DNA from 3 places in the Blastococcus sp. KM273129 genome. Region 2 is predicted to be linked to each of the others. Evidence: riboswitches for the same ligand, from Rfam matches in the RefSeq annotation. Region 2 holds a riboswitch; each other region holds the start of a gene.
The links. A riboswitch is a leader RNA that binds a small molecule or an ion and turns the genes downstream of it on or off. The one in region 2 is predicted to bind cyclic di-AMP.

Region 1 (2,189 bases), on a different contig from region 2:
TGGCATCTCCGTCGTGGGGCAGTGCGCGGACGGGAGCGAGGTCGCCGATGCCGTCCGGCAGCTGCACCCCGACGTGCTGCTGCTGGACCTGCAGATGCCGGTCGTGGACGGCCTGACCGCGGCGAGCGTGGTCCGCACCTCGCACCCGGAGGTGCGCATCGTGTTCCTCACCGGGGGCCTCAGCTCGGCCAGCGTGCGGCGGGCGCGGGCGATCGACGCGGCCGGCTACCTGCTCAAGGACGACGACCCGGCCGACCTCCCCGGCCACGTCCGGGCGGTCGCCGCCGGCGGCGCGGCGTGGCACCCCCGCGCCGCCGCTCTCCTCCACGACGCGGGACGCGCATGATCTCCGGCACACCCCGGCACACCCCGGCCGGTGGCCGGCGCCGGTCGCGCGGTGGGGCGGGTGGGGCTCGAACCCACGACCCAGGGATTATGAGTCCCATGCTCTGACCAGCTGAGCTACCGCCCCGGACGTACCAGCCTGCCAGACGGGACCCCACCAGCAGCGTCGCGACCCGGTACCCGAGTGGTGGACCGAGAAGGTTCGTTACCACCCTGTGACATCTGCAGGTTTGGCTTGTACCGTCTCTCGCGGCCCACCCGATGCCGCCCCCGACCCGGGGGCTCGGGCGGGCCCCGCCGAACTCCGCGGTCTGACCGCCGCGGGGACCGGGGACCCACGTTCTCTGGGGTGAATCCCGCCTGCGCCTCCACGGGCAGGCAGGTAGGGCACGTTCCGGCCCGAACCCGTCAGCTGACCTGGTAGGCGGACCGAGGAACGGAGACCGTCGCCTTGGCGACCACGCACCACCTGACGGGCGTCCTGCGGCGCCCACGCCGGGCAGCCGGCCGGGCGGCCATCGCCCTCACCGCACTGCTGTCGCTGTCCCTGCTCGGCGCGCCGGCCTCGTCGGCGGCCCCCAGCGCGGCCCAGAGCGAGCACGACCGCGTCGCCGCCGAGGTCCAGGGCCTGGAGCAGCGCGTCCGCGAGGCCGAGGAGCGGCTGCAGCAGATGACGCTGCGGGCCGAGGAGGCCAGCGGTGCCGTCCTCGCCACGCAGGCCGAGCTGGACCGCGCCCGGGAGCACGCCGACGCGATCGCCGCCGAGCTCGCCGCCGTCCGGGAGGCCGTCGGGCGCACCCAGGAGGACGTCGCCACCCTGGGCCGGGAGGCCTACATGGGCAGCGACGAGGCGTTCACCGAGCTCGAGATGGTGCTGCACGCCGAGGGGCCGGGGGAGCTGCTGCAGCAGGCGGCGACGCTGGACCTGCTCGGCGAGGACCGCGCCCGGGTGCTCGAGGAGCTGCGGGTCGCCGAGGCGCGCGAGGCGCGGCTTGACCGGGAGGCCAAGGCCGCCGTCGCCGAGCGCGACGCCGCGGCGGGCAAGGCGCGCGAAGCCCAGGCGGAGGCCGACCGCCTCCTCGGTGAGGCGCAGGCCGAGTTCGACGCCCTCACGGCGGAGAAGGCGGGGCTCGACCAGCAGCTCCGCGACGCCGAGATCCGGCTGCTCGAGGTGAAGGGCGCCGAGGACGCCGCCCGCGCGTACGACGAGGCGCAGGCCGCCGAGCGCGCCGTCATGACGGTGGCCGCCGCCCCGGGTGGCAGCGGCGCCGCGCTCACCCAGGGCCGGGTCACCTCCTGCTACGGCGCGCGCTGGGGCACCATGCACCTCGGCGTCGACATCGCCGCGCCGATCGGCACCCCGATCTACACGCCGGAGCCGGGCGTGGTGCTCCAGGCGGGGCCGGCCAGCGGCTTCGGGCTCGCCGTCGCGATCCAGCACCCCGACGGGGTCATCACCGTCTACGGCCACGTCAACCAGTTCTTCGTGTCGCCGGGCCAGGTGGTCAGCGGCGGGCAGCAGATCGCCGAGGTCGGCAACCGCGGCCAGTCGACCGGGCCGCACCTGCACTTCGAGACCCACCGGGGTGGCCTCTACGCCGACCGGGCCAACCCGGTCCCGTGGCTGGCGCAGCGCGGCATCTCCCTGGGCGGCAGCTGCAGCTGACCCGTCCGGCGCGCGCCCTGGGGCAGGATCAGGGCGTGCGGACGGCGGATCGGACAGGGCTGCGGGCAGCGGCGCTCGGCGCCCTGCTGCTCGGTGGCGGGGCGGCGGCGCTGACGTCGGACCTGCCGTCGGCGGAGCAGCTGCGGGCGGTCGTGGCCGGCGCCGGCGCCGCCGCCTG
Region 2 (2,189 bases):
TGGCGGCCCACGCGGCGACCAGGTAACCAGCCGGGCACCGTCCCGGGCTCGACCGTCGCCCCGCCTCCGGGCTGACGCAGCGACGCGCATCCGGCCCGCTCCAGGCAACCCGGGGCTGCTGCCAGCGGACCGGCGAAAGATCCGGCCGCACAGAAGCGGGGGCTCATGGACGGGTATGCCCATGAGCCCCCTCCGCCCCTGAGATGCCTACCGTGACGAGATTGCCGATCGCTCAGCATCCTCCGCCGAGAGAGACCCCGCGCGCCGCCAACCAGGGGATCGGGTTGCCTCGGTTGGCGTTGAGCCCACCGGTACGCACCTCGAAGTGCAGGTGAGGGCCAGTTGACTGGCCGGTGTTGCCGACCTCGGCGATCTGCTGGCCGATCGAAACCTGTTGGCCGGCCTGGACGAAGTAGTCGTTGATGTGCCCGTAGACAGTGATCGAGCCGTCGGGATGCTGGACGTATACGGCTAGCCCGAAGCCGCTGGCCGGACCGGCCTGGAGGACCCGCCCCGCCTCGGGCGCATAGATCGGCGTGCCGATGGGCGCGGCGATGTCGACCCCGTAGTGCATGGTTCCCCAGCGAGAGCCGTAGCAGGAGGTCACGCGACCGGTGGTGGGAGCCACTGCGCGACCACTGGCAGCCGCCGCCGCTGTAGCGGCAGCCTGTGCGTCTCTCTGCGCGTTCTCCGTGTTGATCCGGTCCGCCCACGCGGCTCGTCCGTCAGCGGCGCCCTCGAGTTCGAGCAGTGCGATCTCGGCCTGCTGCAGCCGGCCCTGCAGTGCAGCTCGCTCGGAGGTGACGCTGTCGTAGGCGTCCTTGGCTTCAACCAGCCGCGCCTGCGCGGCGGCCTCGAGCTCAGCCGCTCCGGCCGCCGCCTGGTCGCGCTCTGAAAGGGCCGTCTGTGCAGCACGTCCAGCCTCGGCCTTCTCCCGCTCCAGCGCACGGAACTCGGTGAGCTCGGCCGCGCGATCGTCGGTCAGCATCTCGAGGGTGGACGCTCGCTGCAGGAACTCCGCCGGGCCGGCCGAGTCCAGCAAGGCCGCCGCAGTCTCCAGGGCATCACTTCGCATGTAGGTCTCCCGGCCCAGACGGGCGACTCCGGCCCGCGCCTGGTCCACCGCGGCTGTGGCGGTCTGGAGTTCTGCCTCCGCGGCGGACGCTGCGGCCTGTGCGGCGGCGAGTTCCTCCTGTGCCTGCCGAGAGGTGTCCGCTGCGGCCTCGGCCTCGACGGTGAAGCGCGAGAGCTCGTCCTCCGACTCGGCGACCAGCTGTTCGAGACGTCGCACCTCAGCTGCCGCTGCGTCACGGTCGGACCGTGCGGCTGCAGCCTCGTCACCCGGTGCCGCGACGGCTGGAGTCATCGAAATGCTGATTGCGACGCTAGTCAGGGCAGCCAGCGTGGAGCCCGCGATGGTCCTGCCAAGAGGGCGTCGCCGGCGGAGGGGTTCAGGTCGCTCACGTGGCGAGAGGTCGTCGCGGACAGGTTGTGCATGCAGGGTCGCCAACGCGACGAGCTCCGTTTCCTTCGCGCCGCCTACCGAGTTAGCTGACGGGTTCGGGCGGGAAGGCGCCCTACCTGGCACCGGGCAGTGCGCAGGATTCACCCCGAGGGAATGGTGGGTCCCCGGTCCGTCGTGACGGTCATCGACGACAGTTCGGCGGGATCCGGCCGAGGCCCCTCGGTCGAGGGGCGTGGGCTCGGTCGGACCGGGCGAGACGCTACTACGACAGCGAATAGTTTGTCACGGTCAGGTAACGGCGGCCGGGGTGACCAGCAAAGGCACCGTCGGCCCACGACCGAGCGGGGCGATCTGCAGGCAGCGCGAGGTTCGGCGAAACAGGAGGGCCCAGCAGGACGCCTGTCGCGAGGCCGAGGATAGGAAGGGGCTGCGGCCGGAAGGACCCATCTTCAGCAGGCTCCTGATCGTCCAAGATCGATCCGAGGAAGTGCTCTCCGCCGATCCCACCAGGGAGTGCAGAGCCTGGCCCCGCCTCAGGGTTCGGGTCAGGGCTCGCCTTCGCGGGCGCTCAGCATCTTCGTCATCGTGACGGTCTCGGCAGCCTGCGTCTTGGCGATCGTGCCCGCGAGACTGCGCACCGCCTGCTCCTCGGCGCGATCCGCAGCCGACTCCGCCATCTCCAGACCACCCTGGTGATGACGAATCAACAACTGCAGGAAGCGTC
Region 3 (2,189 bases), on a different contig from region 2:
CGACGACGGCGAGCGCGTGCCGCCCGTCGCGGTGACGGTGACCGACGTCGGCTCGCCGTCGACCGGAACCGCGCCGATCGCGCGGGGCTCCGCGGGCCGGGTCAGGTCGACCAGGCCGACCTCGGCGGTGGCCGAGTCGGTGTACAGCAGCGTCCGGCCGTCTGGGGTGACGGCGAGGATCTCGGCGACCTCACCGCTCACCTCGAAGGTGGCCAGCTCGGCGAAGGCGGGTGCGGGGGGCGGCACCGCACCGGCCGGGGCGGCGGTGGCGGCGAGCAGCAGGGCGGCGGCCGGGAACGACGGGGCGAGAAGCCGGGCGCGGGATGGCACGGGGGTGCTCCTGGGGTCGAAGGACAGGTGGGGCCGACCCTGACCAGCGAAGACGACGCCCCGGCATCCGGCGGGCGGACCGCGGGTGACCGGCGTGCGACCAGCTCCAACGCACGTGCGCCCCCTGCCCGGCAGCCGGGCAGGGGGCGCACGAGGTGCCAGCGCTGGTTACGGCAGGAAGGTCACGTGCGGGTGGTCCATGTGATTGGCCGTGGGCGAGCCGCGGTCCTCCATGCCCTGCCAGGCCCACCCGGTCCACGTGCCGGCGATCCGCTGCTCCCAGATCACGTATTCCACGCCGAGCCGGGCCGCGTTGTCGATCACGTACTGGGCGACGGCGTCCCCCTTGGCGGAGTCGCTGTAGACCATGAAATCGGCCGCGAGGCCCGCGGTGGGGCTGTGGCCGGGACGGGTGAGCACCGTCCCGACGCCGTGCACCTCCGCGATCTCCTGGACGTCCGGGCGGACGTGCGCGTCCCACTGGTCGTAGGCCGCGGAGGTGGCCGCCGGAGCCGGGGCGGGCGCCGGAGCCGGGGCGGGCGCCGGAGCCGGAGCGGGCGCCGGAGCCGGAGCGGGCGCCGGGGCCGGGGCGGGCCGCTCGTCCCGGCTGGCCCGCTCGGGAACGACCCCGCCGCCGGTCAGGGCGAGCACCTGGCCGACGCGCAGGACGTTCGCGTCCGGACCGATGACGCCGAGGTTGAGGGCGTGCAGGTCCTGCCAGGTGGTGCCGTGCCGGGCGGCGATCTTGCCCAGCGTGTCGCCGGCGACCACCGTGTAGGAGGCTGCGGCGGGCGCGGGCGCCGCCGGCGCCGGTGCCGCACCGGAGCCGCCGATGGTGAGCACCTGCCCGACACGGAGCAGGTTGGGGTCGGCGCCGATGGTGTCGCGGTTGACGTCGTAGATGCTCTGCCACGTGGTGCCGTGGCCGGCCGCGAGCTTGCTGAGGGTGTCGCCGGGGTTGACCGCGTGCTGGCCGGTGTGCGCGGCCGCGGGGCTGATGGCCCCCATGGTGAGGGCCGATGCGGCGGCGAGGACGACGGCCGGGTAGGCCACGGCGGTCGTGGTGCGGTTGCGGGAGGGGCGCCGGTGACGCCCCACGGTGCGGGTGCTCTTGGGCATGGAGTGGTGAGCCTCTCGCCGCCTGCGGAGTTAGCTGTCGGGTTCGGGCGAGAGCTGCCCGGCCGCGCGAGGCGCGGCTTCACCCCGAGATCCCGGAGGACCACGAACGGTGGGTCCCCCGCCCTGCCCGTCGTGTTCGCTGCCGGGCGGCCGTGGGCAGGTTCGGCGGGCGGCCATCCGGGTCCGCCGGTCAGCGGACGATCGAAACGGTAGGCAGGGCCGTCGGCGAGCCAGAAGCTCGGATCGGGCCTTTTCGCGGACCCTCCGCGCAAAGGCACTCGGTGTCACCAGCCGTGCGCGCAGCGCCTCCGCTTCACCCGTTCGGGTGATGCCCCCGGACGCCGGCGCGCGAGGGCGACGGACGAGTCGGCCTGTACGCCGGGTTCTGTCCACGGGTGCCTCACGGCCTCCCGATGGGCGGTCATCCATCTAGGCCTGCCGTTGCCGGCAGGCTCCAGCGGTCTACCCGCAGGCTCGGGCGGGCCGCCCTCGAACGCCTGCGCGGAGCGGCGGCGGACCGCCGCTCCTTCTTGACCTAGCTCCGGGTGGGGTTTACCGAGCCACGCCGGTCACCCGGCGTGCTGGTGGTCTCTTACACCACCGTTTCACCCTTACCGGCGCGAACGCCGGCGGTCTGTTTTCTGTGGCACTGTCCCGCGGGTCACCCCGGGTCGCCGTTAACGACCACCCTGCCCTGTGGAGCCCGGACGTTCCTCGGCGACGGAGTCTCCCCCGCCGAC

Region 1: another riboswitch for cyclic di-AMP. It lies ahead of E9565_RS10140 (M23 family metallopeptidase); the one in region 2 lies ahead of E9565_RS13515 (M23 family metallopeptidase).
Region 3: another riboswitch for cyclic di-AMP. It lies ahead of E9565_RS04460 (LysM domain-containing protein); the one in region 2 lies ahead of E9565_RS13515 (M23 family metallopeptidase).

Annotation. Positions count from the first base shown of each region.
Region 1 covers NZ_SSXB01000027.1:33,234-35,422, reverse strand. Annotated here, with positions in the region: gene E9565_RS10150 (response regulator transcription factor) at 1-346, shown strand, start outside; tRNA gene E9565_RS10145 (tRNA-Ile) at 399-472, opposite strand; cyclic di-AMP (ydaO/yuaA leader) riboswitch at 641-772, shown strand; gene E9565_RS10140 (M23 family metallopeptidase) at 797-2,011, shown strand; gene E9565_RS10135 (TVP38/TMEM64 family protein) at 2,047-2,189, shown strand, end outside.
Region 2 covers NZ_SSXB01000045.1:19,880-22,068, forward strand. Annotated here, with positions in the region: gene E9565_RS13510 (TVP38/TMEM64 family protein) at 1-75, shown strand, start outside; gene E9565_RS13515 (M23 family metallopeptidase) at 233-1,291, opposite strand; cyclic di-AMP (ydaO/yuaA leader) riboswitch at 1,523-1,676, opposite strand; gene E9565_RS13520 (DUF305 domain-containing protein) at 2,011-2,189, opposite strand, start outside.
Region 3 covers NZ_SSXB01000009.1:72,296-74,484, forward strand. Annotated here, with positions in the region: gene E9565_RS04455 (hypothetical protein) at 1-330, opposite strand, end outside; gene E9565_RS04460 (LysM domain-containing protein) at 499-1,449, opposite strand; cyclic di-AMP (ydaO/yuaA leader) riboswitch at 1,457-1,592, opposite strand; RNA gene rnpB (RNase P RNA component class A) at 1,808-2,189, opposite strand, start outside.